DNA from 4 places in the Mesorhizobium sp. M0894 genome. Region 1 is predicted to be linked to each of the others. Evidence: predicted binding sites of a transcription regulator. Region 1 holds the regulator's gene; each other region holds the start of a gene.
The links. Region 1 encodes PhoB, which activates phosphate uptake and scavenging genes when phosphate is short. Its sites were predicted from a motif close to TGTCATNNANCTGTCAT; they were not measured.

Region 1 (7,964 bases):
TCGCCATCCTGATCGCGGTTCCGATCGGCATCGGCATTGCAGTTTTTCTCACCGAGCTCTGCCCGCGCCCGCTCAGGCGCCCGATCGGCATCGCGGTCGAGCTATTGGCCGGCATTCCCTCGATCATCTATGGTATCTGGGGCCTGTTCGTGTTCGCGCCGTTCCTGCAGACGACGATACAGCCCTTCATCATCAACATCTTCCACGGCGTGCCGGGACTATCCAGCCTTTTCGCCGGCCCTCCTTACGGCATCGGCCTTCTGACCTCGGCGCTGATCCTCGCCATCATGGTGCTGCCCTTCATCACCTCGATCACCAAGGATGTGTTCGATACGGTGCCGGCGGTGCTGAAGGAATCGGCCTACGGCATCGGTTGCACGACCTGGGAAGTGACCCGGCGCGTGGTCATTCCCTATACCCGCATCGGCATCATGGGCGGCGTCATGCTTGGCCTCGGCCGGGCACTCGGCGAAACCATGGCGGTGACTTTCGTCATCGGCAACGCCCATCGAATCAGTGCCTCCCTGTTCGCACCGGGCACGACGATCTCGGCGACCATCGCCAATGAATTCACCGAGGCCGACGGCGACCTCTACACCTCCTCGCTGGTTTCGCTCGGCCTGATCCTCTTCGTCATCACCTTCCTGATCCTTGCCGCCGCCCGCTATATGCTGATGCGGATCGACGCCCGTACGGGAGCCTGACCGATGTCGACATCCTCATCGCTCCACAGCCGCCGCAAAGCCAGGAATTCGGTGATGATGGCGCTTTGCGTCGTCGCCGCCGGCATCGGGCTTGCCTGGCTGGCGCTCATCCTCGGCGCACTGGTCTATAAGGGCACAGCCGGGCTTTCGTTCGCGGTCTTCACCGAGATGACACCACCACCGGGCGAGGCCGGCGGCCTGCTCAATGCCATCGCGGGCAGCCTGCTGATGACGATCATCGCCGTTGTCGTCGGCACGCCGATCGGCGTGCTGGCGGGAACCTACATGGCCGAGTATGGACGCTTTTCGCGCATCACCACCGTCGTCCGCTTCATCAACGACATCCTGTTGTCGGCGCCGTCGATCATCATCGGCTTGTTTGTCTATGAGCTGATGGTGCGGCCAATGGGACATTTCTCGGCCATTGCCGGCGCCGTTGCGCTTGCCATCCTGGTCATTCCGGTGGTCGTGCGCACCACTGAAGACATGCTCAACCTGGTGCCGAACGCGTTGCGTGAAGCCGGTGCCGCGATCGGCGCGCCACGCTGGGTGGTGATCCGTTCGGTCGCATACCGCGCCGCATTGTCCGGCATCGTCACCGGCATATTGCTGGCGATAGCACGCATTTCCGGCGAGACGGCGCCGCTGCTCTTCACCGCGCTCAACAACCAGTTCTGGAGCAGCAATATCAACGCGCCGATGGCCAGCCTGCCGGTGACCATCTTCCAGTTCGCTCTCAGCCCTTACGAGGAATGGCAGCAACTGGCGTGGACCGGCGCACTCATAATCACCCTGACGGTTCTGGGCTTGAGCATCCTCGCCCGCAGCCTTACCGGACGCAGAGAGGACAGATGACACAGATGTTGTCCCCAGACATGACGATGGCCAAAACGGTCGCCGAGAAGACGAAGATCGAGGTCAAGAATCTCAACTTCTACTACGGCCAGAGCAAGGCGCTGAAGGACATCAGCCTGTCGCTGCCTGAGCGCAGTGTCACGGCCTTCATCGGCCCTTCGGGCTGCGGGAAATCGACGCTGCTGCGTGTGTTCAACCGCATCTACGAACTCTACCCAAAACAGACGGCCGAGGGCCAGGTGCTGCTCGACGGCAAGAACATTCTCGACCGGTCGCAGGATCTCAACCTCCTCAGGACCAAGATCGGCATGGTGTTCCAGAAGCCGACGCCGTTCCCGATGTCGATCTACGAGAACATCGCCTTCGGCGTCAGGCTCTACGAGAACCTCGGCAAGTCCGAGATGGACGGCCGCGTCGAACAGGCGTTGAAGCGCGCCGCGCTGTGGAGCGAGGTCAAGGACAAGCTCAACGCCAGCGGCTTGAGCCTGTCCGGCGGCCAGCAGCAGCGGCTCTGTATCGCCCGCACCGTGGCCGTGAAGCCGGAAGTCATTCTGCTCGACGAACCGGCTTCGGCCCTCGACCCGCTGTCGACTGCCAAGATCGAGGAACTGATCGACGAATTGCAAGCCGACTACACGATCGTCATCGTCACCCACAACATGCAGCAGGCGGCGCGCGTGTCGCGCCAGACAGCCTTCATGTATCTGGGTGAACTGGTCGAGTTCGACCGGACCGAGAAGATCTTCACGTCGCCCCGCGAGAAGCGCACGCAGGACTACATCACTGGCCGCTTCGGCTGAGCCGTTCCGATCATGCATATGAGGACAGGACCATGGGCGAACACACAGTCGCTTCTTTCGACGAGGATCTCGAACAGATCAGCAAGCTGATCCGCGACATGGCCGACCTCGCCGGTTCGATGGTCGGCGGGGCGACCAAGGCCCTGTTGAATTCCGACAACGTGCTGGCGCAACGCGTCGTTTCCGACGACGCCATCATGGATGCGCGTCAACGCGAACTGGACGACCGCGCCATCACCCTGATCGCCAAACGCCAGCCGATGGCCCACGATCTTCGCCATGTGGTCGGAGCGATCCGCATGGCGGGCGACCTCGAACGCATCGGCGACCTTGCCAAGAATATCGCCAAGCGTGTGAGTGCGGTCGGCCTTAGCGTCACACCGCGCGACCTATCGCATTCCATCGATGCGATGGCGCAGCTGGTTCTCATCCAGGTGCAGGGTGTCATCGAGGAATATGCTGCAGGCGATGCGGCCGCGTTGGCCAAGCTGCGTGCCGCCGACGAGCGCATCGACGTCAAATACACGTCCGTGTTCCGCGAGCTGTTGACCTACATGATGGAAGATCCGCGCAACATCACCGCTTGCACGCACCTGCTGTTCTGCGCCAAGAATCTGGAGCGGATCGGCGACCATGTCACCAACATCGCCGAAAATGCGTATTATGTGCTGACCGGCGAGCAATTGCCGGTCAATCGTCCGAAGCAGGACGAAACGACAATGTCCGCACCGGTGACATGATGGGGGTGCCCAGCCGATGATCGCACCACGTATAATGGTGGTGGAGGACGAGGAGCCGTTGGGTGTGCTGCTCCGCTACAATCTCGAATCCGAAGGCTACCAGGTCGAGGTGGTGACACGCGGCGACGAAGCCGAGATCCGTTTGCAGGAGAATGTGCCCGACCTTTTGGTGCTCGACTGGATGATACCAGCGGTTTCCGGCATCGAGCTCTGTCGTCGGTTGCGGGTGCGCCCCGAAACCGAGCGGCTGCCGATCATCATGCTGACCGCGCGCGGCGAGGAGAGCGACCGGGTGCGCGGTCTTTCGACCGGCGCTGACGACTATCTGGTGAAACCGTTTTCGACACCAGAATTCATGGCCAGGGTCAAGGCGCTGCTGCGGCGCGCCAAGCCGGAAGTGCTGTCCAGCGTGCTAAAGGTCGGCGACATCGTGCTCGATCGCGAATCGCACAGGGTCTATCGCAAGAAGAGCGAAATCAGGCTCGGGCCGACCGAATTCCGGCTGCTCGAGTTCATGATGCGGCATCCGGGCCGTGTCTTCTCGCGCAGCCAGTTACTCGATAATGTCTGGGGCGAGACAATCTACATCGACGAACGCACCGTCGACGTGCATGTCGGGCGGCTGCGCAAAGCCGTCAACAACGGCCGGATGCCGGATGTCATCCGCACCATCCGCGGTGCCGGCTATGCGATCAGGGAAGATTGACCCGCCTGGTCAGGCTACGTTCTTTCTGACGCTGGGCCTCATTTGCGCGCCCGGCGCGAAAATCTCCTGGTCGACGAAGCTTAACGCCCGCATCGCGCAGCCTTCGCGGATCAGCGGCAATTCGTTCGGCTCTGTATCGAAGGAGATCGAGCCTGAATGCTGACCGCCGGCGGTCTGGGCGATTGCCTTCCGCAAGGCCGGCTCGATCAGATCGAAGGCGGCGGCACTGGCGCCGACCATCGCGACCGGTGCCGGATCGATCAGCGCGAACAGCGAGCCGAGACCGAAACCCAGCGCCTCGCCGGCCTTGCGGTAGGCCTCGCGTTCCGGCCCATCTTTCTCGCGCGCCCGAGCCGCCAGTGCTCGCATGTCGGCGTCGCTGACGTCGGCGACCGGTTCGCTGTCGTCGCTCATCTGTCTGGCGTTGCGCCAGATGGCGTAGTTGCCGGCATAGGCCTCGATGCAGCCGCGCCGCCCGCAACGGCAGAGCGCGCCGCCCGGACGATGGATCATGTGGCCAAATTCGCCGCCCGAGGAATGCGTCCCGGTGAACAGTTCGCCCTTCAGCACCAGCCCCATGCCGATGCCATGCGAAAGCAGGATGGCGATGAAGTCGTCGCGATAGCGATCCGGATTGCGCCAGCGCAAAGCCACCGCCATCATGTTGCAGTCGTTCTCCACCGTTGCCGGGATGCCGAATTCGCCCTCCAGCATGTCGGCAAAGGCGATGTCGGTCTGCGGCGTGATCGGCGACCACAGCATGGCGCGTGCAGGGGAGTCGGTAATGCCCTGAATCGCCAGGGCGATGCGGGCGACACTGCGGACGTCAAGGTCTGGATCCTGCAGCCGGCGCCGGACGATGGCCATGCATTCACGGATCAGCTCGTCGCGCGGCATGGTCAGCGTGTCCAGCCGGCGCTGTTCCTCGGCGACCACCTGTCCCGTATAGTCGATAATGGCGGCCGACAGGAAATTCAGCGACAACACCACGGTCAGCACCGCCGCCGCTTCCGGGTTGAGGGCGAGGCCGACCTGCGGACGACCGCGTTTCAACGAAACGGGCTCACTTGCCTTGCTCTCGGCGAGGATGCCTTCCCGTATCAGGTCGGAAGAGATCGCCGATATGGTCGAATGGCTGAGGCCGGTGGTTGCGGCGATCTCCGTACGCGATGGCTGGCCGGCCCGGCGCACGGCCGAGATCACCATCGCCCGGTTGCGCCGGCGCAAATCGTCATGGCGGATTCCGACCGACATCGTTTTGCTTTCCTCCCGGTTTGCCGCGGCCGCTCATGAACCGGAAGCCGTCGGTAATGCCGACAAATAGTGTCGGATGAGGCAAATAGTGTCAGATGCAGGTGGCGCTGTCATCGTTTATTCCGAAGCTCGAAAAAAGTCGCAGCAACATCAAAATCCATCAGAATCGATGTTGACAGCAGCGGGAGATCGGGCCAGTATTTTTTCGAGGCTCGAAAAAATTAGCGCCTCTAAGCTGGCCTTTGGGGCCAATTGGTCACGCCGTACGCGGCGCAGGGAGGATATGATGAAGAAATTCACGACCGCCATTCTGGCGGGTGTCGCCATGACGCTGGCGCTTGCGTCGGTGGCGCAGGCTAAGGACAAGGTCATCGGCGTTTCCTGGTCGAACTTCCAGGAAGAGCGCTGGAAGACCGACGAAGCCGCAATGAAGGCGGCCATCGAGGCTGCCGGCGACAAGTATATCTCCGCCGACGCACAGTCCAATCCGGGCAAGCAGCTCACCGACGTCGAGAGCCTGATCTCGCAGGGCGCCAACGCACTGATCATCCTGGCGCAGGACGCCTCGGCGATAGGGCCGGCCGTGCAAAAGGCGCTGGACGAAGGTATTCCGGTTGTCGGCTACGACCGGCTGATCGAGAACAAGGACGTCTTTTACCTGACCTTCGACAACAAGGAAGTCGGCCGCATGCAGGCCCGCGACGTGTTCAAGGTGAAGCCGGAAGGCAACTATGTCTTCATCAAGGGCTCGGGCGCCGATCCGAATGCCGATTTCCTTTTTGCCGGTTCGATGGAAGTGCTGAAGGACGCCATCGACAGCGGCAAGATCAAGAATGTCGGCGAGGCCTATACCGACGGCTGGCTGCCGGCCAACGCCCAGAAGAACATGGAACAGTTCCTGACCGCGAACGACAACAAGGTCGATGCGGTGGTCGCCGCTAACGACGGCACTGCCGGCGGCGTCGTCGCCGCACTGACGGCGCAAGGGTTGGCTGGATCGGTTCCGGTCTCGGGCCAGGACGGCGACCACGCCGCGCTGAACCGCATCGCGCTCGGCACACAGACGGTCTCGGTGTGGAAGGACGCGCGCGAGCTCGGCAAGAACGCCGCCGAGATCGCCTCGCAATTGGCCGACGGCAAGCAGATGACCGACATTGCCGGCGTGAAGGATTTCACCACGCCCGGCGGCAACACCGTAAAGTCCCTGTTCCTGACCCCGGTCGCCATCACCAAGGACAACCTCAACGTCGTCATCGACGCCGGCTGGATCAAGAAAGAAGAGGTCTGCGCGGGCGTGGCGGCGGGCGCTGTTCCGGTCTGCAACTGATCCGAGTTTCCGAGAAGTCCGAACGCCGCGGCCGCTTGCCGCGGCGTTTTTTCAAGAAAGAATTGTTTTTCCGCTTCCGGCGGATAACTTCTAGGCTGCTTCCGGCATCCGCGGCAGACGGCAACCCGGCGGGAGAAACATCATGACCGACACGACTTCCAACACGCCGGTCGACAGCTCGACGGCAGACCGGGCGCGGGAATCGGAGGCCGGCGTCGTTGCCCGATTTCTCAAAGCAACCGAACTCGACACGCGCATGCTCGGCATGGTCGGCGCGCTGCTGGTCATCTGGGTCGGGATCCACATACTGTCGGGCGGGCTCTTCCTGACGCCGCGCAATCTCTGGAACCTTTCGGTGCAGACCTCGTCGGTGGCGATCATGGCGACCGGCATGGTGCTGGTCATCGTGATGCGTAACATCGATCTTTCCGTCGGCTCCGTGGAAGGCGTGATCGGCATGGTGATGGGCGTGGCGCAGGCCGAATTCCTCGTCCGCATCATGGGATTTCAGCTTGGCAGCCCCTGGCTGTGGGTCATCGCACTGGCCGCCGGCCTGGTGCTCGGCCTGGCTATCGGAGCGTTTCAGGGTTTCATCATCGCCTATCTCCAGGTTCCTGCCTTTATCGTGACGCTCGGCGGATTGCTGGTCTGGCGCGGCATGGCATGGCTGATCACCAGCGGGCGCACCGTTGCGCCGCTGGACAGGACCTTCCAGTTGATGGGCGGCGGACCACGGGGCTCGATCGGCGCCACCTGGAGCTGGATCGTCGGTGTCCTCGCCTGCGCGGCCGTTGCCTTCATGCTCTTCAACGGCCGCTCGCAGCGCAAGCGCTTCAACTTTCCGCTGCGCCCTGTCTGGGCGGAAAGCTTGCTCGGCGTGATAGCCTGCGCCGCCATCCTCGGCGCCGTGTGGATCGCCAATTCCTATCCTTGGCCGGTCGGCATCGTACGCCAATATGCCCAGCAGAACGGCATCACCGTTCCCGAGGGCGGGTTGTTCATCGCCCACGGCATCGCCATACCTGTGCTGATGGCCGTGGCCGCGGGCATCGTCATGACCTTCATCACCAGACGCACCCGTTTCGGCCGCTATGTCTTTGCCATAGGCGGCAATCCGGAAGCGGCCGAACTCGCCGGCATCAACACACGCTGGGTCACCATGAAGGTGTTCATGATCATGGGCGTGCTGGCCGCGATCAGTGCGGCGATCGCATCGGCGCGCCTCAACGCGTCGACTAATGCGCTGGGGACCCTGGACGAGCTGCTGGTCATCGCGGCGGCCGTGATCGGCGGCACGTCGCTCGCCGGCGGCTCCGGCACGGTGCTCGGCGCCATGCTCGGCGCGCTTTTGATGCAGTCGCTGCAATCCGGCATGGTGCTGCTCGGCATCGATTCGCCGCTGCAGAGCATCGTTGTCGGCGCCGTGCTGGTGGTCGCGGTGTGGCTCGATACCGTCTATCGCAAACGGGTCTAGTGAGGAGAACGAGCATGGCAGACAGGACCGCTCCCACGGGCACGCCGCTGATCGACATGCGCAACATCTCGATCGCCTTCGGCGGCATTCGCGCCGTCGACGAT
Region 2 (7,964 bases), on a different contig from region 1:
ACGATCACCACGGTCACCGCGATCGCGGTCGCCGAATGAGCGCGGGCCACGATCGCCACGGTCGCGGTCGCCGAAGCCGCCGCGTTCCGAGCGCTCTTCGCGCTTCTGCATCATTGCCGACGGGCCTTCCTCATGCGCATCGACCTTGATGGTCAGGAAACGCAGCACGTCCTCGGACAGGCCCATCTGGCGCTCCATCTCATTGAGCGCGGCCGGCGGGCAGGTGATGTCCATGAGTGTATAATATGCCTTCCGGTTCTTGTTGACCCGGTAGGTGAGGGACTTCAGTCCCCAGTTCTCGACCCGGCCGACGGACCCGCCATTCGCGGTGAGGACGCCCTTGTACTGTTCGACAAGCGCATCGACCTGCTGCTGCGAGAGGTCCTGCCGGGCAAGAAACACATGTTCGTATAGAGCCATAGTGTTCGTGCCTTTCTTCGTTTCTCTCCCGGTTCCCGGCGGCAAAAGCCTCTGCAACTTCTCTGACCCGCAATCCTTGCGAAGACGGGGAAGAAAGGAGCATGACGAGACGGTCGAGAGCGGAGACACGGGAGGCGGAAGCGCTTCTGGCTCCACGCGAAGGTTCGAAAACCTCCGGCCCTCCGTTCAGCCCCCAGCAAGGACCGGCAGATTGCGGGCGTCTATACAGGAATTTGACCGCAAAGCAAGGCCAAACGACAGGCCAAATGGCTCGATTAGCGCCCTACCTTCCAGAGCACAACGGGCTTCGATGGCAAGGTTTTACGGATTTCCTGAAACCTGACCTTAACCATCATGCGAAGTTCCCGTGCCGGCGGGCATGGTGGCAACCCGTCGTTCATCATGCGAATGCAAAACGAAACACTTCGCGCGACACCTGCAGCACGGCGGTTTTGGGGGTAAAATGCTGTTCGACAAGTTCTGCCGTTCGAAGAGCGGCAACTTTGCCCTGATGCTGGCGTTCGGGCTGCCTGCGGTTCTGACGGCCGTCGCCTTTGCCGTGGACGTGTCCACCTTGATGAGGGCCAAGGTCAGCTTGCAGAACGCGCTCGATGCCGCGAACCTTGCATCTTCGCATCTCGGCGACATCGAGGCCACGCGCAAGGACGTCTTCGACCGCTATTTCCAGACCAATGTCGCCGGCCACAGCGAGTTGAGGAACGCCGAAGCGACGCTTACCGTCGAAAGGGGCCTCAATTACATCCAGACAAAGGCTGTCGCCGCGGCGGACGTCAACTTGAACTTCGCTTTCCTGTTCGGCAACGACAAGCGCATCACCGTCGATGCTGGCGCCATCGAATCGACCAATCAGCTCGAAGTCGTGCTGGTGCTCGACAATACCGGGTCGATGGCCAGCAACGACCGCATCGGCGCATTGCGGACGGCGGCGACGGGCTTGATCGATATGCTCCAAGCCGCGAAGTCGCCGACGCGCAGCGTACGTGTCGCAGTGGTGCCGTTCGTCACCGCGGTCAACGTCAAGGGCGAGGACTACGATCCGTCCTGGATCGACATGGCCGGCAAATCGCCGAACAATGGCGCCAATTTCCCCTTGGTCGGCGGCAAGCGCATCACCCATATGGACCTGTTCAAGCAATTGGGCGTCGAATGGAGAGGCTGCGTCGAGGCGCGGCCCGGAACCAACAATGTTTCCGACATTTCGCCCGACCAAAACAAACCGGACACCCTGTTCGTACCTTATTTCGCGCCGGACGATCCAGGTAACGCCAAAAATCCGAACAGCTCCTATGGCAATTCGGCGACCGGCTATAATAATTCCTATCTCGACGATACGGTTATCACCCTGCTTCCCGGCCTCACCGGCGACATCGCGAAGTACAGTGTTTCGACGATGAAGCTGATCAACGACAAGAAAGGCCCCCTGACCATCGGCCCAAACCGGGCCTGTCCGACGCCGATAGTGCCGCTGACCGACGATTTCGACAAATTGCGTAAGGCCGTCAGTGAGATGATCGAATGGAACGGCTCGGGGACCAATGTTTCGGAAGGGTTGTCATGGGGGATGCGGGTACTCTCGCCGGAACCGCCCTACAGTGACGGCGCGCCGTTCAGGGCGTCAGGCACGACCAAAACGGTGCTGCTGCTCACCGACGGCGAAAATGTTGTCTATGGCGCGAAGGATACGCCACAGAAGTCGGACTATGGTTCTTACGGGTTCCTGGCCTCGGGTCGGTTCGGATCCAGCGACCAGACCGCGGCCGCGCGCAATGTCGACGACTGGACAACCAATGTCTGCAACACGTTAAAGAAACAGGACGTGCAGATCTTCACAGTACTGCTGCAGGCCGACACCGCAGCCAACCGCAAACTCTACGAGGCCTGCGCGTCGTCGCCATCGGATTATTACCCGACCAACGACGTCACCCAGCTCGAAAGCGTCTTCCTGAAAATCGGAAGCTCGATTTCGCAACTGCACTTGACGAACTGAACGACGTCAGTCGCCCAACGGCCGTTCCGCCGCCGCTGCTCAACTCGTGTGCGCAGCCACTTTGCCTGTGGTTTCGGGGAAGAAGTCGGGCGCCGCATGGCGCTTGCCGAACATCATGTCGTACTGCAGCAGACGGAAGTCGCGGATTGCCGGGTCGATCTCTTTCTGACGCGACCAATCGGGGGTGGCGTCGCCCGCCGGTGCCAACAGCAAATTGCGGTCGATGACGCGGTAGTGCTCCCGCAACTGGCCGAGGAAGCCGGTATAATAGGGATGACTGATGCCGGCAGTCTTCAGGATATGGTAGGGCAGGAAGGCTGGGCTGACGGCGCCGAGATCCTCGGCCGGGCCGCTGCGGTTCGACCAGACGATCAGCGGCGTCTGGTGATGCAGCAGCATCTGGTCGGCCGCCTCCTTGCGCGGCGCGACATTGTCCTTCATGAAACCGGTCTCGACGTAGACCGGCCCAAGCGGCGGCAGATGGTCGCCGAAGAAGGCGATGACCGTCGGCCGCTGGCGTTTCTTCGCCCATTCGATCAGCCGCTCGAGGCCGCGGTCCGCGTCGGAAGAGCCTTCGGCGTAGCTCAACAGCGATTCACGCGCCCATTGGCTGATCGGCGCCTGCACCTTATGGGTCGGATTGTTATAGCGATACGGCTCATACGGCCCGTGGTTCTGCAGGCTGACGGCGAAAAAGAACACCGGCTCGGCGCTGGTATCGGCCTCGTGGATGATCTCGTCGGTCATCGCCGCGTCCGACGCGAGCGGTCCGCGTTTTTGCATGGGCGGCAACGTCTCCTCGGACTTGAAGTCGTTGAAGCCGAAATCGGCATAGACGGCTCCCCGGTTCCAGAACCAGTTGGTGCCGGGGTGGATGGCGCGTGCCCGATAGCCCTGACTTTTCAGGAAGGTCGCCAGTGACGGGGTCGGTGTCCGCACATATTGCTGGTAAGGAATACTGCCCGCCGGCAGGAAGGCGTTGGAAAAGCCGGTCAGGGCCTCGAACTCGATGTTGGCCGTCATGCCGCCGAATTCGGGCGAGAACATGTAGCCCGTGCGCAGTGCCCGCACATTGGGGATAGGGTCGGGCGTGATGGTGACGCCGGGCAGCTTGGTCGGATCCCAGAAGGATTCGCTCATGACGACGATGATGTCGGGCTTCTCGGCGGGTACCGAGACCGTCACCTGCGGTTTGCCGATCGCTTCGATCGCCTTGCCGGAATAGCCGGGCGGCGCCGAGACATGGGCCATCGGGACGTTCAGCGCGAATGCGAGCGCAAAACCGTTCGAGGCATAGTTTTCCTTCTGGTCCCACATGATCGGGATGATCTGCAGCCGGTCGCGCGTCCATGAGAAAGTGGCATAGTCCATGATGGAGACGAAGAAGGCGATCAGCGGCACTGTCAGCGTCAGCCGGGCAAGGCGGCCCTTGTGGCTGAGCGCCGGAACGCGGCGGCGCCATAGCCGCCAGCCATAGACGAGAAGCGACAGCCCGCCGACGATGCCGATCGCCAGGGCAATGGCGGTTCCCGGGCGATCGCGTACCAGGAGCGGCATCAGCGCCACGATCTGCCGGGAATAGAGGAAATCGGTCGGATAGAGCGGATCGCCGAGATAGAGCGACTTCTGGTGGCCGACGAACGCCAGCGACAACGTCAGCGGCGCGAGGATCATCAGGCTCTGATGGCTGCGGCCGAGCACGGCGTCGAGCCCTATGAGGATCAACGCAAAAATGATGATTGTGGTCCAGCCGGGTTTGAAGGGCTGCAGAAAGAAGTCGATGGTGCCGGCAAAGTTGCCGCGCACGATCAATTCGATAGCGAACACCAGGATGGCCGCGGCCAACAGGCTGATGAAGCCATAGCGGATGACAGGCCATTTGCGCCCTGGCAGATAGCCGGTGGCCGGATCGCCTTCGAGAAACTGTGGCGCGGCCTCGGCTGCGCTCTTCTTGGTCTTTGCCACTGCGATAGTTCCCCGGCCCGCAACAAAAGCGTCACTCGACTGTCATCGAACTGTCACGCAAAGCTAGCGCCTGTGGCGGAAATAAGAAGAGCCAGCAAACAAATCGTGAGCGGTTTTCATCATGAGTGATCGCCAAAAAGCCTGCCGAAACAGGCACTCGGCCGACGTTGCGCGGTCAAGGTTGGACTTGACTTGGCCGCACGCCTTGCGTCACAGGCAACGAGAACCAGCAGCTGGGAGCCGCCGATGGCCATCGCATTCACCTTTCCGGGGCAGGGCAGCCAGGCTGTCGGCATGGGCAAGGACCTTGCCGATACCTTTGTTGAATCGCGGCGGATCTTCGAGGAAGTCGATGATGCGCTCGGCGAAAATCTATCGAAGCTTATCTGGGAAGGCCCGGAAGAGACGCTGACGCTGACCGCCAATGCCCAGCCGGCGCTGATGGCGGTGTCGCTTGCCGCAATCCGGGCGTTGGAGGCGCGCGGCTTCTCCCTGAAAGGCAAGGTCACCTATGTCGCCGGCCACTCGCTTGGCGAATATTCGGCACTTGCGGCCGCCGGTTTCGTTTCGGTCGCCGACGCCGCCCGACTGTTGCGCATCCGGGGTAACGCCATGCAGGCGGCGGTACCGGCCGGCGAGGGCGCCATGGCGGCGATCATCGGGCTGGAACAAGCCGACGTCGAAGCCGCCTGCGCAGAGGCTGCCCAAGGCGCGGCCAAAGATCCCGCGCAAGCCTTGGTTTGCCAGATCGCCAATGATAATGGCGGCGGCCAGCTGGTAATCTCCGGCGCCAGGTCGGCGGTCGAACTGGCGGCGAAGCTATGCACGGAGAAGGGCGCCAAGCGGGCGCTCATGCTGCAGGTTTCGGCGCCCTTCCATTCGGCATTGATGAAGCCGGCGGCCGAGATCATGCGGGAGGCACTGGCCGCCGTGACGAAGAGTGCACCGGCCGTGCCGCTGGTCTCCAATGTTACGGTGACCCCGACGAGCGATCCCGACGAGATCGCCCGCCGCCTCGTCGAACAGGTGATCGGGCGCGTGCGCTGGCGCGAAACGGTGGAGTGGTTCGGCGCGAATGGCGTTGCGACGCTATATGAAGTAGGCGCCGGCAAGGTTCTGTCGGGGCTGGCGCGGCGCATTAACCGCGATATTGCCACCAGTGCAATCGGATCCGCGGCGGATGTCGAGGCGGCGCTGGCGGCGCTTGCATAATCAACTGGCGATTTGACCCCGCTCCGTGCGAAGGGTGTTTGCTCAGATCAGGAGACAAAAATGTTCGAATTGACCGGCCGCAAGGCGCTCGTCACCGGCGCATCGGGGGGCATCGGCGAGGCGATCGCCCGCGTGCTGCATGGCCAGGGCGCCATCGTCGGCCTGCACGGCACGCGTATCGAGAAACTGGAGGCGCTGGCCGCCGAACTGGGCGACCGGGTCAAGCTGTTTCCGGCCAATCTTTCCAATCGCGACGAGGTCAAGGCGCTTGGCCAGAAGGCGGAGGCCGATCTCGAAGGCGTCGACATCCTCGTCAACAATGCCGGCATCACGAAGGACGGGTTGTTCGTACGCATGGCTGATGCCGACTGGGATAGCGTGATCGAGGTCAACTTGACCGCCGTGTTCCGGCTGACCCGCGAGCTTACCCATCCGATGATGCGGCGCCGCCATGGCCGCATCATCAACATCACTTCAGTGGTCGGCGTCACCGGCAATCCCGGCCAGGCCAATTATTGCGCCTCCAAAGCCGGTATGATCGGCTTTTCCAAATCGCTGGCGCAGGAGATCGCCACCCGCAATATAACCGTCAACTGCGTCGCCCCGGGCTTCATCGAATCGGCGATGACCGACAAGCTCAACGACAAGCAGAAAGAGGCGATCATGGCGGCGATCCCGACGCGGCGCATGGGCACGGGCGCCGAAGTCGCCTCTGCCGTCGCCTACCTCGCTTCCAATGAGGCGGCCTACGTCACCGGCCAGACCGTTCATGTCAATGGCGGCATGGCAATGATCTAACACTTGGGAAAACGCTTCATTCCGTCTTGGATGCACGGGATTTTTCGTGTAATGCCGCCCGCAACCCGGCGGTTCGGGCAAAAACCGGTCCTGTTCCGCTGCGTTTCCGGCAGGACCATCTTTCAGCTTGATTAGCGGCATTCTGCCCGCTAACGAAGACAGACAACCAAAAGACGAGGATGCCCAAATGAGTGACACCGCAGAGCGCGTCAAGAAGATTGTCATCGAGCACCTTGGCGTCGATGCCGACAAGGTGACGGAGCAGGCGAGCTTCATCGATGATCTGGGCGCGGACAGCCTCGACACGGTCGAACTTGTCATGGCGTTCGAAGAAGAGTTCGGCGTCGAAATCCCCGACGATGCGGCCGAGACCATCCTGACTGTTGGCGATGCGGTGAAATACATCGACAAGGCCTCGGCCTGACGCTATTTGCAGTCATCACCGGGGAGGACCTGCGATGAGGCGTGTCGTCGTCACGGGCCTTGGGCTGCTTTCGCCGTTCGGCATGGGCTTCGAGCACAGCTGGAATGAGCTTCTGACCGGCCGCAGTGCAGCCAAGCGCATCACCGAATTCGAGGTGGAAGACCTTGCCTGCAAGGTCGCCCACGTCATTCCGCGCGGTGACGGCTCCAATGCCACTTTCAATCCTGAAGCCGTTCTCGAGCCGAAGGAGCTGCGCAAGATCGGCGACTTCATCCTGTATGGGATCGCGGCCGCCGACGAGGCGCTCAAGGATTCCGGCTGGCAGCCGAAGACGCATGAGGAACAGTGCGCCACCGGCGTGCTGATCGGTTCCGGCATCGGCGGCATCGAAGGCATCGCCGAGAATGCGACGATCCTCAAGGAACGCGGTCCGCGCCGCATCAGCCCGTTCTTCATCCCCGGCCAAATCATCAACCTCGTGTCCGGCCAGGTCTCGATCCGGCATGGGCTGAAAGGCCCCAACCATGCCGTCGTCACCGCTTGCTCGACCGGTGCGCACGCCATCGGCGATGCCGCCCGGCTGATCATATGGGGCGATGCCGACGTTATGGTCGCAGGCGGCGCCGAAGCGCCGGTGACGAGGCTTTCGATCGCTGGGTTCGCGGCTTGCCGCGCGCTCTCCACCGACCGCAACGACGCGCCGCAAACGGCCTCGCGCCCCTATGATCGCGATCGCGACGGTTTCGTCATGGGCGAGGGCGCCGGTGTTGTCGTGCTCGAGGAGCTCGAACACGCCAAGGCCCGCGGCGCCAAGATCTATGCCGAGGTCACCGGCTACGGCCTGACCGGTGACGCCTATCACATCACCGCGCCAGCCGAGGACGGCGACGGCGCTTTCCGTTGCATGACGGCGGCGCTGAACCGGGCGAAGCTGACGCCCGCCGATGTCGACTACATCAACGCCCACGGCACCTCGACCATGGCCGATACGATCGAACTCGGCGCCGTCGAGCGGCTGGTCGGCAACGCCGCCTCGAAGATATCGATGTCGTCGACCAAATCGTCGATTGGCCACCTGCTGGGCGCGGCTGGTGCTGCCGAGGCGATCTTTTCGATCCTCGCCATTCGCGACAACAT
Region 3 (7,964 bases), 280 kb from region 1:
GGACTATTCGGATGCCGGCGTGGTCAACATCGTCCACCTGATCTACCAGCATAAAGGCTATGAGGGGCACGCCAAGGATTACGAATTCTCGGGCACCTCGATGCGCGAGCATTGGGAGATGGGGCTGGAAGACACGCAGCGGACGCTGCGCCATCGCCAATGGCTGACACTGCCGACCAATGTCGAGGGCGTCGCCATCCACGACCTGCACCGCGAAGATCCGACTTAAAGCGCGCCGCGCGCTTGACCGGCCTCAGAACCGCAGTTTGGCGCCGGCGCGCAGCAAAAGCCAGTAGAACAGGCCGGTCGCGCCGACCGCGAGCAGCATCGCCAGGATGAAGCCGCTGGGGCTGTCGGTGAATGGCAGCCCGCCGGTGTTCATGCCGAATATGCCGACGATCAGGGTGCCCGGCAAAAGCAGTGCGCTCATCACTGCCAGCGCCTTGAGGCTGCGGTTCGATTCGTCGGCAAGCTCGGCCGCAAGCTCCTCCTGCAGCAGCCTTGCCCGGTCGTTGATCATGACGACCTCGCGGTCGAGCCGTTCCAGGCGGGCAGCAAGCCGGCGCAGAACTTCATGTGCGCCGGCGGAAAGGTTCCAGGCGGAACGGTCTTCATCCTGGAAAAGTGCTGCCAGGGCCGAGATCGGCCGATGCAAGGATACGGCAAGGCGGCGCACATCCTTCAGCTGTCGTCTTTCGTCGGCAAGCCGCTCGGTCACGAGATGGTCCTCGACCGCATCGAGCCGCTTCGTCGCCGCGGCGAGCCGCAGGCTGGTGGTCTTGCAAAAAGCCATGACCAGCGTTTCGAACAGCTCGAATGCTGTGGCGGGCCGCAGCCCTGCGGCAAGGGCGGTGTGCACTTCCTCCACCGCCGCCAGCGGATGGCGCCGGCCGGTGACCAGCAGCCGCTCCGAGACCGCAAAATGCAATCTGCCGATGGTCGTCGACTGATGGGCGATCTCGCCATGCAGGTCGGCGGAAATGCCGTGGACGACGCCATTCTCATGCGCCAGCACCAGGCTGTCCTCATGTCCTTCGAGGATTGCATGAGCCGACGCCGGCAGCGCGCAGGCATGGCTGACCCAGGAATGGGCGCGCCGGTCGACAAGGTCGACATGCAGCCAGACCCAGCCGTCCAGTGAGGCCAGCGCGGCCTCTATGTCCCGGGGCGCCAGCGATTCGGGAGCTTTGCCGGGAGCGGCATGATAGGCCCAGACCAGCCCGGGGGCATGATGCTGGTCGTCCGCGGCAAGCAATGTCAGATGCGATGCGTCATTCATGGCCGCCGCCGAGACAATGCACGTTCAGGATCCGGGCGGCGCCGGAGCCGGCGCCGCGACATTCTGGCCAAGTCCTATCCCCGCTCAGAATATCTGGCGGAAGATGACGAACAGCACGAAGGCAAGACAGATGGAGACCGGAAGGGTCAGTATCCAGGCCATCAGCATGTTGCGCACTGTCGACCATTGCAGGCCCGAGCCGTTCGCCGCCATGGTGCCGGCAACGCCCGACGACAGCACATGGGTGGTCGAGACCGGCAGGCCGAGATAGTCGGCCGATGCGATGGTCGCCATTGCAACAAGCTCTGCGGACGCACCCTGGCCGTAGGTCAGATGGCTTTTGCCGATCTTCTCGCCGACGGTGACGACGATGCGCTTCCAGCCGACCATGGTGCCGAGGCCGAGCGCCAGCGCGATGGCGACCTTGACCCAGAGCGGGATGAACTTCGTCGCGTTGTCGACCGCCTTGTGATAGGTCGTCACCGCCTTCAGGTCGTCGACCTCCATCGGCAGCAGCTTCTTCTTGTCGATCAGTTTCAGCGCTTCACCGATAAGATAGATGTTGTTGCGGGCGTTGCTGACCAGCGTTGCCGGCAGCTTTTCCACGGACGGATAGGGCGACAACATTGCGCTAGTGTCGTGGATGAAGCTCTGCAGGGCAGGCGTGGTCTCGTCCTTCCAGGTCTTGGTGCGAACGGCGTCACCGACCACGGTTGCCGCGTCGGTCACGGCGACGCCGGGCTTGACGTATTTGCCGAGTACCGTTTCGACCTGCGTCGCTGCGGACTTGTAAGCTTCGAGATAGTTCACGTCCGGTGTGCGGTTGAGCGCGAAGGCGGTCGGCACCACGCCGATCAGGATGAGCATGATGAGGCCCATGCCCTTTTGCCCGTCATTGGAGCCGTGGGCAAAGCTGACGCCGGTGCAGGTGAAGATGAGCAGCGCCCGGATCCACAGCGGCGGCGGAGCGCTCGACTTCGGCGCCTCGTAAAGCTCGCGGTTCCTGACCAGCAGCTTCATCACCAGAAGCAGCAGCCCAGCCAGGCAAAACCCGACCAGCGGCGAGATCAGAAGCGACAGGCCGACATTGCTTGCCTGCGACCAGTCGATGCCGCTGGTGATGGAACCGGCGGGCGCCGTGAACTGGTTGGCGAGGCCGACGCCGATGATCGAACCGATCAGCGTGTGCGAGCTCGAGGCAGGCAGGCCGAGATACCAGGTTCCGAGGTTCCACATGATCGCTGCGACCAGCAGCGCGAAGACCATGGCCAGCCCGGAGCTTGATCCGACCTGAAGGATCAGTTCGACCGGCAGCAGCGAAATGATGCCGAAGGCGACCGCCCCGCTGGCGGTGAGCACGCCGAGGAAGTTGAAAAAGCCGGACCACATCACTGCAAGCTCGGCCGGCATGGAATGGGTGTAGATCACCGTTGCCACCGCATTGGCGGTGTCGTGAAAACCGTTGACGAATTCGAAGCCGAGCGCGATCAGCAGCGCCAGGCCAAGCAGAATCCACGGCACCGCGACGGTGCTGGTCAGGTCCTGGCTGAGCGCGTAGCCGACATAGGCAAGGCCGCCCAGGATGATGACGGCAAAGGCCGGCAGAAACCATTTGCCGGTGCTGTTTGGCCGGTCGAGCGGATGCTCCGGCCTTGGAATTCCTGCTTCGCTGGAAACAATATCGACCATACCCCACTCCTCTTGCGTTGCAGCAAAGAATGGGAGGACGCTATGTCGGCACAATGAAGCCTGTGTGACGGCAGAGCACTTTGAGATTGGAGCAGATAGTGCTGGACGGTGGTTCCTGATCTATTCCGCGATCTCCAGCAGGGTCGATATCAGCAACCGGCGCTCGTCGGCGGAGAGAATGTCCGAACCGAACAGGTTCATGCTGCGAAGCCCTTCGATAGCAAGATAGCAGACCAGCAGCGCCTTGAGATTCGGCGTCTCCTCCTTCAGCCGCTCGAACACTTGCCGCCTGAACGATTTTATCGGCGTCAGGAAATCGGGATCCTCGGCAATCGCCGAAAATATCCAGGTCGCCGACGGTTTCGACTCCTCGGCATGCTCGGCCGAAAGCCTGATATAGGCCGCAAGCGGGCTCTCACCGCTGACGCCGTTGGTGCGGGCGGCCTCAAGCGCCTGTTGGAACGCGCTGAGGTAATCCTCCACCAGCGCCTGCATCAATTTCGCCTTGGTCGGGAAATTGTAGAGAAGACCACCCTTCGACACGCCGGCACGGCTGGCGACCGCATCCAGCGACAGGCTGCCGGGACCCGTCTCGCGCGCCACGTCGGCGGCGGCGGCGAGAATCTTCTCGCGCGAATTTGTTCTGCGGGCCTTCATCAATCGTTCCCCATTCATTAGCTTAAGCGGAATTGACAAGACCGTCCAGACGGTACAGTAAGATTGCCGTCATTTGAAATTGGGACCAGTCACAGGTATGTGTTCCGGTCATCCGACCGTTATGCTGGGCCATGGCCGAGGGGACTGTTCGTGATCAAGCGCTTCATCATCGCCTTCATTCTGCTCGTGCTGGTGTGCGGCGGCATCGTCGGCTTCAACCTGTTCCGCGACAATGCGATCAAACAGTTTTTCGCCACCATGAAGCCGCCGGCCGCGACCGTGTCGACGGTCATCGTCAAACCGATGTCCTGGACGCCCGGCGTCGAGGCGATCGGTACTGTCAGTGCCGTGCGCGGCGTCGACCTGACCGTCGAAACCGCGGGTATCGTCAAGGACATCCAGTTTCATGCCAATCAGAAGGTCGCCGCCAACGCCGTGCTGCTGCAGCTCGACGATGCCGTCGAGCGGGCCGACCTCGTGGCGTCGAAGGCGCAAGCCACATCCGACCAGACGACGCTGATGCGCGCTCTTGAGCTGCAGAAGCGCGGGGTCGGCACCGACGCTACGCTGGACACGGCGCAGGCGGCAGCATCGGTCTCCTCCGCGCAGGTAAACAAGCTGCAAGCCGTGCTCGACCAAAAGCAGTTGACGGCCCCTTTCAAGGGCACCGTCGGTATTCCGAAAATCGACATTGGCCAGTATCTCACACCCGGCACCGCCGTGGTGACCTTGCAGGATATGGACACGATGCGTGTCGATTTCACCGTGCCGGAGCAGCAGCTTCCGCTGCTGAAGATCGGACAGACGGTGCGGCTGGGCATTGGCGACGGCGACATGCCGTTCGCCGGCAGCATCCGCGGTATCGATCCGAAGATCGACCCGACGAGCCGGCTGGTGACGGTGAGGGCGGAGGTCGCCAATCCTGAAGGCAAGCTGACGCCCGGCCAGTTCGTCCAGGTGCGTGTCGAACTGCCGGAGGAGAACAACGTGCTGGCGCTGCCGCAGACTGCGCTGACCTCCAGCCTGTACGGTGACTTCGTCTTCGTGGTGCGCCCGGCCAAATCCGCCGAAGCCAACGGGGCGGCTCCCGAGGCGAACCCGGAAGAAAAGCCGGCTGCAGATGCTGCCAAGCCCGCAGCCGAAGCACCCGCCGCAAAACCCGAAGAAAAGCCGGCCGCTACCCCAGCCAAACCGGCAGCGGAAGAACCGAAGCCGCAGCTCGTGCTCGCCCAGGTGTTCGTCAAGCCAGGCCGCCACAACGCCGGCCTGGTCGAGATCCTGGAAGGCATCCAGCCCGGCGACGAAGTCGTTACCGCCGGCCAGAACCGGCTCTCCAACGGCATGTCCGTTGCCGTCGACAACACGATCGATCCGAGCAAGCCGGGGAACCAGCAGGCAGCCCAGCAATGAGCTTTTCCGACCTCTTCATCCGCCGCCCGGTTCTTTCGACCGTGCTTGCCTGCATGATCCTGCTTCTGGGTTTTCAGGGCATCTTCAACCTTTCGATCCGGCAGTATCCAGAGGTTGAAGAAACGGCCATCACGATCACCACGGCCTATCCCGGCGCCAGCGCCGACCTGATCCAGGGGTTCATTTCCGCGCCGATCGCGCGTGCTGTCGCTTCGACCGAAAACATCGATTATGTCACGTCGTCGAGCCGGCCGTCATCCAGCACCGTGACAGTGCAGATGAAGCTCGGCTCCGACCCCGACGTCGCGCTGAACGAAGTCTTGTCGAAGGTTCAGAGCGTTCGCGGCGATCTGCCGGACGAAACCAAAGACCCGGTGATCGTCAAGGGCACCGGCCAGCAGTTCGCGATGATGTACATCTCGATGCAGAACCCGAACATGACGCCGGAACAGCTCACCGAATATATCGAGCGCGTCGTGCGGCCGCGTATGTCGACGGTCGAAGGTGTTGCCGACGTGCAGATTTTCGGCGCCGCCGAATATTCGATGCGTGTCTGGATCGACCCGATCAAACTGGCGGCGCGCGGTGTGACGGCGGCGGAAGTGCTGACCGCCATCAACGAATCGAATTTCCTCTCCGCGCCCGGCGATACCGAAAACGAATATGTGGCTTCCTCGATCACGGTTCGCTCGACCCTGCAGACGCCGGAGGCTTTCGCCGCCCTTCCGCTCCGCTCGAAAGACGGCAATGTGGTGAGACTGCGCGACGTGGCCCGCGTCGAACTCGCCGCGGTGAACACCGACACCAGGGTCACCTTCAACGGCAAGCCCGGCATCTTTCTCGCCATCTTTCCGACGCCGGCCGCCAATCCACTGACCACCGCGGCGGCGATCCACAAGATTGTGCCGACGATCCAGGAGACGCTGCCGCTCGGCATGACGATCGAGATCGTCTATGACTCGACCGAGCAAATCAGCGCGTCGATCGAGGAGGTGTTCAAGACCATCGGCGAGGCGGTCGCCATCGTCATCGTCGTCATCCTGCTCTTCCTCGGCTCGTTCCGCTCGGTGCTGATGCCGATCGTGACCATTCCGCTGTCGCTGATCGGCGTCTGTTTCCTGCTGTTTTCTTTGGGTTATTCGATCAACCTTTTGTCGTTGCTGGCCATGGTGCTGGCGATCGGACTGGTTGTTGACGATGCCATCGTGGTGGTGGAAAACATCCACCGCCACATGGAGGAAGACGGCTTGTCGCCGATGCAGGCGGCTTTCAACGGCATGCGGGAGATCTCTTCCGCCGTCGTCGCCATGACGATAACGTTGGCCGCCGTGTTCGCGCCGCTGGCCTTCACCGGCGGCCTGACAGGCGCACTGTTTCGCGAATTCGCAGTGACGCTTGCCGGCTCGGTGGTCCTTTCGGGTGTCGTTGCCCTAACCGTCACGCCGATGATGTCGGCACGCATCCTGAGGGCCGGCTCGCACAGCCGCTTCCAGCGCATTGTCGACAACACGTTCGGGCGCGTCGAAAACGTCTATGAGCGGCTGGTCAGCGGCTCGCTGAAATATCGCCCGGTGACGCTGATGATCGTCATCGCACTGGTCGCCACGACCGGCTTCATGTTCACCAAGACCGCGAGCGAACTGGCGCCGGAAGAAGACCAGGGCTTCTTGCTGTCTATTGTGAACGCACCGCGCTATGCGACGTCGGACTACACCGAGACCTATGTGAACCAGATTCTCGGGCTGGTGAATGATATCCCCGAAACCAGGGCGCGGTTCTCCGCCGTCGCGTTCCAAGGCCCGACGAACAGCGCTTTCGTCGGCTTTGCGTTCAAGGACTGGGCCGAGCGCGCGCGCAGCTCGAAGGAACTTCAGGAAGACATCACTGCCCGCCTTGCCAAGGTGGCGGGCGTCGAGGCTTTCGTCTTCGCACCGCCGACACTGCCCGGCTCCGGCGGCGGCCTGCCAATCACGATGGTGGTGCGCTCGACCGGCGAGGCCTCCCAAGTGTACGAGGCGGCCGAGAACATCAAGAACAAGGCGCAGGCCTCCGGTCGCTTCCTCGCCGTGCAGAATTCGATGTCCTACGATGCGCCGCAAGTGACGGTGACGATCGACCGCGACCGCGCCGCGGCACTCAACCTGCCGATCGCCGATATCGGCCGGACGCTGACCCTCTTGGTCGGTGGCGCCGAGGTGGCGCAATTCGACCGCGAATCCAACAGCTACGACATCATCCCGCAGGTGCCGCAGAGCTTTCGCGACAATCCCGAAAAACTGGGGGAGTATTTCGTGCGCAGCGTCTCGGGTGAGATGGTGCCGCTCTCTGCGGTGGTGAAGATCTCGACCAACGCGTCGCCGGCGGCGATCGAGCAGTTCAACCAGTTGAATTCCGCAACGATTTCCGCCCTGCCGCTGCCTGGCGTCACCACCGGCGACGGTTTGAAAGCGATCGAGGATATCGCCAAGGAGAGCCTGCCCGACACTTTCTTCATCGACTATACCGGCCAGTCGCGGCAGGAGAAGCAACAGGGCTACACGATCATCATCGCCTTCGCGGCAGCCGTTCTCGTCATCTATCTGGTGCTGGCGGCGCAGTTCGAAAGTTTCCGCGATCCGTTGATCATCATGATGGCGGTGCCACTCTCGATCTTCGGCGCGATCGTGCCGCTTAATGTCGGGCTCGGCACCCTCAACATCTACACCCAGGTCGGCTTGATTACGCTGATCGGCCTGATCACCAAGCACGGCATCCTTCTGGTCGAGTTCGCCAACCAGCAGCGTGAAATGCACGGCATGCGGCGGCGCGATGCGATCATCGCGTCGGCCAAGGTGCGGCTGCGGCCGATCCTGATGACGACGGCGGCGATGGCGCTCGGAGTGGTGCCGCTGATCATCTCCAGCGGCGCTGGTGCCGCGGCACGCTATTC
Region 4 (7,964 bases), 260 kb from region 1:
AGGCAATCGAGCGGGCCAAGCGTAAGTAATTAACGGGCGCAAATAATCAGTTATCGACGCGGCCGAAAGCGGGCGCATCGCCGATCACTACGCGCTTGTCCTTGCCGCAGGCGAAGGTGCGTGCCTTCTCGTCGGCAAGCTTGCGCGCCTGATCGTTGGCGGCGGGATTGCCGGTGGCGAGCACGAGAGCGATCGTGCAGCCTTCGTGGGCGCCAGGCTGGGCAACCTTGGCGACGATCAGCACTTCCGTCGACTTGTTCTCGCCCTCGCTATCGCTGATCGAGCGACGATGGATGACTGCGAAAGGAACGGCCATATCGCCCTTGGTTTCGATACGCCACTCGACTTTGGGTCCAGCCGAGTTGAGGCCGGAAAAGCTTTCCCAGACCGTGGTCATGTCGCCAGGTGGAAACCCGTAGAACAGAGATTCCCGCGCGTCGTCGTAGGAAACCATCACCGGGTAGCCGCCATAGCCCGAACAGGCGAGGTCGGCCCAGTCGCCGTCGCCTTCCTCCGCCTGGGCATAAGTCACGCAGTCCTTCTCCCAGACGAGATCGGTATAGACGCTGGATATGTCGCCAGCCCGGGCCGCCTGGCAGAAACCGGCGAGGACAAGCAGGATCAAAAGAGCGCGCATGGCGGACAACTCCGTTCGGGCTGCCGCAGCGTACCGTCAAATTCAGCGGTAGCCTAGACGAAGTCAGGCTGCTCACAGTGGTCTGGTAAACGGAACGCTATCTCTTCAAGCTTGCCTCGATCAGAAGATCGGCGTTGCGGGCCACCGACTGCGCCGGTCCGCCGGCACCGAACAGCTGGCCGCTGATATAGGCGCCCTCGATCAGGAGCAGCAGCCCGTCACCCAGCGTGTCGGCGTCGCCGGCGCCCATCGCCGCCGCCATGGCACGCAGGCGCCGGCGCAATTCCTGCTTGTTGGCCTCGCTCACGACGCGGGCCGGATGGCCGTGTTCGGGATATTCGACCGCGGCATTGGTCATGCCGCAGCCGCGATAGTCGGGCCTTTGCGTGCGCTTGCCGACACGCGTCAGGAAGGCGACGATCTGCGCGCGCGGATCGCCGGGATGGGCATTCACCGCCTCGTCGAAGCGCTCCCAGAATTCGAGGTCATAGTGCCGAAGATAGGATGCGGCCAACTCATCCTTGGACGGAAAGCTGCGGTAGAGGCTTGGCTTGGTGACGCCGGCACGCCGTACGATCTCGTCGACGCCGATCGCCCTGATGCCTTGCCGGTAGAACAGGTCGCGCGCCACCTGGAGAATCCGTTCGGCGGCGCGAGGCAGCGGTGCGCCATTCTCCTTGATCGTTGGTTCAATGCTTTTCATATCTGGTTTGCCGATTGCCTGGTTGACAATGTTACCGGTCGGTACGTATGTTCCGCACACCTGAAACGTACCGGTCAGTAACATGATAGCTCAATCCCGCCCGTTTGGCCAGCGCTACGCTTTCGTCGTGGTCGCCGTCATCTTCCTCTGCCTGCTGATCGCCGCGGGCCTGCGTTCGGCACCGGCAGTCATGATGCTGCCGCTGGAGAATAGTTTCGGCTGGCGGCGCGACGTCGTCTCGCTGGCCGCGGCCACCGGCATCTTCCTCTATGGCCTGACCGGGCCGTTTGCCGCGGCGCTGATGGAGCGGATCGGGCTGCGCCGCACCTTGCTTGCCGCGCTCCTGTTGATGTCGGGATCGACTGCGCTCAGCCTACTAATGACCAAGCCGTGGCATCTGCTCCTCACCTGGGGCGTGTTTTCCGGCATCAGCTCGGGCGCCGTCGCCACCGTGCTCGGCGCGACCATCGTCAACCGCTGGTTCAAGACCAATCGCGGCCTGGTGATGGGACTGATGTCGGCGTCCAGCGCCACCGGGCTGCTGGTCTTCCTGCCGCTGCTCGCCTCGCTCGCCCAGTCGGGTGGCTGGAAGCCGGTCGCCATTGCCATTGCCGTGGCCACCGCCGCCTTGGTGCCGCTGGTTTACATGCTGGTGCCGGAGCGTCCGGCCGCGATTGGCATGGTGCGTTACGGTGCCGAGGCCGACGACGTGCCGCCGTCGCCGCCGGCCGCGCAAGGCAATTTCCTCGCGCATACGCTGAGCACGTTGCGCCGCGCCGCCGGTACGCGTGTGTTCTGGTACCTGTTCGCCACCTTCTTCGTTTGCGGCTTCACCACCAACGGGTTGGTCGGCACGCACCTGATCGCCTTTTGCGGCGATATGGGCATCGGCGAAGTGCAGGCCGCGGGCCTGCTCTCGATGATGGGTATCTTCGATCTTATTGGCACGACGCTGTCGGGCTGGCTCACCGACCGTTTCGACCCGCGCAAGCTGCTCGGCATCTATTACGGCATTCGCGGCCTGTCGCTGATCTATCTGCCCTATTCCGGCTTCTCGGCGACCAGCCTGATCATCTTCGCCGTATTTTACGGACTGGACTGGATCGCCACAGTGCCGCCGACGCTGCGGCTTTCCAACGAGGCGTTCGGCGACCGCAGCGGGCCGATCGTCTTCGGCTGGATCGTCGCCGGCCATCAAGTCGGCGCAGCGACAGCGGCCTTTTTCGGTGGCACTATGCGTGAGTTGCAGGGCAATTACGAGCTTGCCTTCCTGATCGCCGGCATGACGGCAATAGCCGCCGCCTGCATCTCGCTGCTGATCAACACCAGCCGCCCGGCGTTCGATCCTGAACCGCAGGCGGCATAGCTTCTCGTTGCAGGAGAGATGCCGTCGGCCAAATTGCCGATCTCCCCCCTCGCGGGGGAGATGCCCGGCAGGGCAGAGGGGGCGCGAAGGTTCGCCAGCCTCCGACTTTACGCAATATTCTGCCCAAACTCCGCTGCTCCGTCTGATTTCTTTCTGATTTGTACGTCGGCGGGACAGCGCCCCCCTCTGGCCTGCCGGCCATCTTCCCCGCAAGGGACCCGCAAGGGGGGAGATCAGCAGCTTCGCCGCCGAGCGGTCCAGCCTTCCAGCCTGTTGATGTCAGAAAACCTTCATCGTTTCGAAATGTGCCTGAAACATTGAAGCTGGAGCTTGGCGGCGACGTTCAACGCCATCCAGGAGACAGCCATGAACAAGATTTCAATGACGCGGCGCGCTTTCGTCACGTCGGCCAGCGCCGTTGGCCTGGTCGGCGCGTCGGGCCTTGCGCTTCCCTATTATTCGCGCGCCAATCAGCGCCCGGCCTTCACCCATGGCATCCAGTCCGGCGACGTCGACGCGACCAGCGGCATGGTCTGGACGCGCACGGACCGGCCGTCGCGCGTCATGTTCGAAGTGTCGTCGACGGAAAGTTTCGCCAATGCCGTCCGCCTGGCGCCGCTCGATACCTCGCCGGCCAGCGACTATACGGTGAAGCGGCTGCTCACCGATCTCGCCTCCGACCAGGATATTTTCTACCGCATGGTCGCGGCCGATCTTGCCGACATCAACGCCGTTTCCGAGCCGATCGTCGGCCGCTTCCGCACGGCACCTGCCTCGAAGCGTGACATCCGCTTTGCCTGGTCGGGCGACACCGCCGGCCAAGGCTGGGGCATCGACGAGACCGGCATGAAGACCTACGCCACGATCGCCAAGCACACGCCCGACTTCTTCCTGCATTCGGGCGATACGATTTATGCCGATGGTGCGATGAAGGACGAAGTCGACCTGCCCAATGGCGGCAAGTGGAAAAACACAGTGCTGATCGACGAAAAGCGCAAGGTTGCCGAGACGCTGGACGAATACCGGGCGCAGTGGAAATACAACATGATGGACAAGAACGTTCTTGCGCTCAGTGCCATCTGCCCGACTTTCTATCAGTGGGACGACCATGAGGTGCTTAACAACTGGTCGGACTCGAAGGACCTGAGCGCCGACGACCGCTACACAGAAAAATCAATCCATGTGCTGGCAGCACGTGCGGCGCGCGCCTTCCACGAGATGACGACGATCCGCTACGAACCGTCGGAGCCGGGCCGCGTCTACCGCAAAATCGCTTATGGTCCGCTGCTCGACGTGTTCTTCCTCGACATGCGTTCCTACCGCGGCCCCAACGGTCCGGATATGCAGGAGACGATGACGCCTGAATCGCGCATCCTCGGCGAACAGCAGATCAAGTGGTTGAAGCGTGAGCTGGCAAATTCCAACGCGACGTGGAAAATCATCGCCGCCGATATGCCGCTCGGCCTCGTGGTCTGGAATGACGGTACCAAGAAGGTCGGGGCCGAGGCAGTCAGCAATGGCGACAATGGCCCGGCCAAGGGGCGCGAGCTGGAAATTGCCGACCTTCTTCGCTATATAAAGAACGCGGGCATCAGCAATACCGTTTGGCTCACCGCAGACGTGCATTACACGGCCGCGCATTACTACAATCCGGACAAGGCGCAGTTCCAGGACTTCAATCCGTTCTGGGAATTCGTTTCGGGTCCGATCCATTCAGGCACGTTCGGACCGAATGGTTTCGACATGACCTTCGGCCCGGAGCTGAAGTTCATCAAGGCACCGACTGCCGAGCAGGGTCAGAACCTGCCGCCGTCGGCCGGCCTGCAGTTCTTCGGACTTGTCGATATCGATGGCGCTACAGAGCAGCTGACGGTGCGGCTGATGGATCGCGACGACAGCGAACTCTACAAGGTCACGCTCGATCCGGTGCGGTCGGCGTGAGCGACTGCACCATTATCCTCGGGCCAGCCCGAGGGTAGGACGTGTATCAATCGGGATAGCAGACGACGGGAATGTTGGGCCAGACGGCGCCGTCGCATCCGGCATTTTGCTGCCTTTGCTTGAAGGCGGCGCTGACTGGCCCGGTCACCACCGGGTCGACGCCATCGGGAGCATCGGCAAAAAGCTGCTCCGCCGACCGCTTGTCGGACGGCAGGGCAGTCCGCGTCTCCTTGAACGACGCGGCCGACTGCGCCGCGCCTGCCGCGAGGAGGACGGCGAGTGCGCTACATGCCAAAATCGGCCGGAGTCTGCTGCCTGCGTCGATCATGAAATTCGAACTGCCCGGACCATGAAAGGTTCCGCCTTGGTTAATAATTCCACTTCACACCAAGACATTTAAGATTTGGTGACTTTATTTGGTGACTCGCCTCCTCTTTCGCAATTGCGAAAAACCCTGTATGAGCCGCCCAACCGAAAGAGGCAGCGCCTTTTGGCCTGCTGCCTGCAACGCTCCCGAGACCAAAACATGAAAATCCGCAATATCGCGATCATCGCGCACGTCGACCATGGAAAAACCACCCTCGTCGACCAGCTCCTGAAACAGTCCGGCTCGTTCCGCGACAACCAGCGCGTCGCCGAGCGCGCCATGGATTCGAACGATCTCGAAAAGGAACGCGGCATCACCATCCTGGCCAAGGCGACCTCGGTCGACTGGAAGGGCACCCGCATCAACATCGTCGACACGCCCGGCCACGCCGACTTCGGCGGTGAGGTCGAGCGCATCCTGTCGATGGTGGATTCGGCCATCGTGCTGGTCGACGCCGCCGAGGGGCCGATGCCGCAGACCAAATTCGTCGTCGGCAAGGCGCTCAAGGTCGGACTGAAGCCGATCGTCGTCATCAACAAGATCGACCGGCCGGATGCTCGCCACGTCGAGGTGGTCAACGAGGTGTTCGACCTGTTTGCCGCGCTTGACGCGACCGACGAGCAGCTCGACTTCCCGATCCTTTACGGTTCGGGCCGTGACGGCTGGGTCTCCGAAAACCCCGAAGGTCCGAAGGACCAGGCTCTGGCGCCGCTGTTCGACCTCGTCATCAAGCACGTGCCGGCGCCGACCGTTCATCCTGGCCCGTTCCGCATGATCGGCACCATTCTGGAAGCCAATCCGTTCCTCGGCCGCATCATCACCGGCCGTATCGAATCCGGCACGCTGAAATCCAACCAGGCGGTCAAGGTGCTGCACCATGACGGCACCCAGGTCGAAACCGGCCGCATCTCGAAGATCCTTGCTTTTCGCGGGCTCGAGCGCCAGCCGATCGACGAAGCGCAGGCAGGCGACATCGTCGCCATCGCCGGCTTGTCGAAAGGCACCGTCGCCGACACGTTCTGCGACCTGTCGGTGACCGAGCCGCTGCACGCGCAGCCTATCGATCCGCCGACGGTGACGATGTCATTCCTGGTCAACGATTCACCGCTGGCGGGCACCGAAGGCGACAAGGTGACCAGCCGCGTCATCCGGGACCGCCTGCTGCGCGAGGCCGAAGGCAATGTCGCGCTGAAGATCGAGGAATCGCCGGACAAGGATTCGTTCTTCGTCTCCGGACGCGGCGAATTGCAGCTGGCCGTGCTGATCGAGACGATGCGCCGCGAAGGTTTTGAGATCGCCGTGTCGCGGCCGCGCGTCGTCATGCAGAAGGGCGAGAACGGCGAATTGCTGGAGCCGGTCGAGGAAGTCGTCATCGACGTTGACGAGGAGCATGCCGGCGTCGTCGTGCAAAAAATGTCGGAGCGCAAGGCCGAGATGGTCGAGCTGCGCCCTTCGGGCGGCAATCGCCAGCGCATCGTCTTCCACGCGCCGACGCGCGGCCTGATCGGCTACCAGTCGGAACTGCTGACCGACACGCGCGGCACCGCCGTGATGAACCGGCTGTTCCATGCCTACGAGCCTTACAAGGGTGAGCTGCCGGGCCGCACCAACGGCGTGCTGATCTCCAACGAACAGGGTGAATCGGTGGCTTATGCCATGTGGAACCTGGAAGACCGCGGCCCGATGGTCATCGACCCAGGCGTCAAGGTCTATCAGGGCATGATCATCGGTATCCATTCCAGGGACAACGACCTCGAAGTCAATGTGCTCAAGGGCAAGAAGCTGACCAATATCCGCGCCGCCGGCAAGGACGAGGCGGTAAAACTGACGCCGCCGATCCGCATGACGCTGGAACGCGCGCTGGCCTGGATCCAGGACGACGAGCTGGTCGAGGTGACGCCGAAGACCATCCGCCTGCGCAAGCTCTATCTCGACCCGAACGAGCGCAAGCGTTTCGAGAAGTCGGCGAAAGTGGTCGGCGCGGCGTAAGCCACTTTTCTCAGCCACTATGAGGGAGGGAGCACGTGCGTGCTTCCTCCCTTTATCTTACCCGCCGGCAGCCGCGATAATGCCGTCCCGGTCTGGATCGCTAGACAGGTCGATGCGGATCGCCGTTCCCGCCCGGGCCGGCCTGCGCAAGGCTTTGGCCCCATCCGGACCAACCACCAGCAATCGCTTCTCTTCCCAAACCTGAAGCCGCGATCGCGAGACACCGAGTTCGTTGGCGAGCAACCGGTCGAGCCGCAGCGCTGTCGGCATTTCGAGCTCGAGCTGGAGTTCGAGGGCGGCGGTGTTTTCCGGCCTGTCCCCGAGCACCTGCTTATGAACGGCGGCTTCAGGAAACTCCTCGACGCGCCCGATCCTGCTTCGCAGTGCGGCAATATCGAAAGCATGGCGCCGCGCCAGGACCGGATCGTTGCGTTCGAGCGCCTGCAATATTGCCGGTTCGATATCGCGGCGACTGCATCGCTCCAGAATGCCGAAATTCCAGGAATTGTCGCAATCGATGCAGCGGTAGATCAACCAGGCATCAATGCGTTTGCCATTGGCATTGACCCGGAATTTGCCGCTGCAGCGATAGGCTTTCAGACCGCCGCAGCGATTGCAGTTGAGGTGAGGTCGCGGTGCGGTCTTGGGCGCGATCGTCCAGCGGATACGCAGTATCGAAGGCATGCCGAAAAGCCCTTCCCGTCGGGAAGTTCGTCAGATCGGCGATGTCGAGATGCCCCTGCGGGCACGGCGTGGCGAGAGACTGCGGCAGTTGGAAATCAGGTGTCGCGGGTTATGCGCGACAGCGGTTCAGCAGTGCCAAACCGGTCTCGAACCGCCACCCTGAAGAACAGATGATGTGAAAACAGGCACCGCGACTGCGACGCCCTGCTCTGTGTCGGGGGAGTTGGCGAGACCGGCGGTTACGTAGGCAAAGTGAAGCTCGGAAAGGATTTCGAGA

Region 2: the regulator PhoB is predicted to act here: its motif matches at 4,434-4,450, upstream of NKH91_RS30785 (LTA synthase family protein).
Region 3: the regulator PhoB is predicted to act here: its motif matches at 3,022-3,038, upstream of NKH91_RS08050 (inorganic phosphate transporter).
Region 4: the regulator PhoB is predicted to act here: its motif matches at 2,984-3,000, upstream of NKH91_RS07935 (alkaline phosphatase D family protein).

What each region holds. Positions count from the first base shown of each region.
Region 1 covers NZ_JAMYOG010000003.1:71,485-79,448, reverse strand. The annotation lists gene pstC (phosphate ABC transporter permease subunit PstC) at 1-704, shown strand, start outside; gene pstA (phosphate ABC transporter permease PstA) at 708-1,559, shown strand; gene pstB (phosphate ABC transporter ATP-binding protein PstB) at 1,556-2,359, shown strand; gene phoU (phosphate signaling complex protein PhoU) at 2,392-3,099, shown strand; gene phoB (phosphate regulon transcriptional regulator PhoB) at 3,116-3,805, shown strand; gene NKH91_RS06580 (ROK family protein) at 3,815-5,059, opposite strand; gene xylF (D-xylose ABC transporter substrate-binding protein) at 5,346-6,386, shown strand; gene NKH91_RS06570 (sugar ABC transporter permease) at 6,529-7,860, shown strand; gene NKH91_RS06565 (ATP-binding cassette domain-containing protein) at 7,875-7,964, shown strand, end outside.
Region 2 covers NZ_JAMYOG010000031.1:19,453-27,416, reverse strand. The annotation lists gene rpsF (30S ribosomal protein S6) at 1-420, opposite strand, end outside; gene NKH91_RS30790 (pilus assembly protein TadG-related protein) at 884-2,428, shown strand; gene NKH91_RS30785 (LTA synthase family protein) at 2,468-4,393, opposite strand; gene fabD (ACP S-malonyltransferase) at 4,640-5,605, shown strand; gene fabG (3-oxoacyl-[acyl-carrier-protein] reductase) at 5,666-6,403, shown strand; gene NKH91_RS30770 (acyl carrier protein) at 6,591-6,827, shown strand; gene fabF (beta-ketoacyl-ACP synthase II) at 6,862-7,964, shown strand, end outside.
Region 3 covers NZ_JAMYOG010000003.1:353,720-361,683, reverse strand. The annotation lists gene NKH91_RS08060 (patatin-like phospholipase family protein) at 1-229, shown strand, start outside; gene NKH91_RS08055 (transporter) at 254-1,279, opposite strand; gene NKH91_RS08050 (inorganic phosphate transporter) at 1,364-2,968, opposite strand; gene NKH91_RS08045 (TetR/AcrR family transcriptional regulator) at 3,089-3,625, opposite strand; gene NKH91_RS08040 (efflux RND transporter periplasmic adaptor subunit) at 3,776-5,035, shown strand; gene NKH91_RS08035 (efflux RND transporter permease subunit) at 5,032-7,964, shown strand, end outside.
Region 4 covers NZ_JAMYOG010000003.1:331,944-339,907, reverse strand. The annotation lists gene ppa (inorganic diphosphatase) at 1-29, shown strand, start outside; gene NKH91_RS07950 (hypothetical protein) at 47-637, opposite strand; gene NKH91_RS07945 (TetR/AcrR family transcriptional regulator) at 735-1,340, opposite strand; gene NKH91_RS07940 (MFS transporter) at 1,423-2,706, shown strand; gene NKH91_RS07935 (alkaline phosphatase D family protein) at 3,073-4,647, shown strand; gene NKH91_RS07930 (hypothetical protein) at 4,694-4,975, opposite strand; gene typA (translational GTPase TypA) at 5,174-7,003, shown strand; gene NKH91_RS07920 (DUF1062 domain-containing protein) at 7,061-7,687, opposite strand.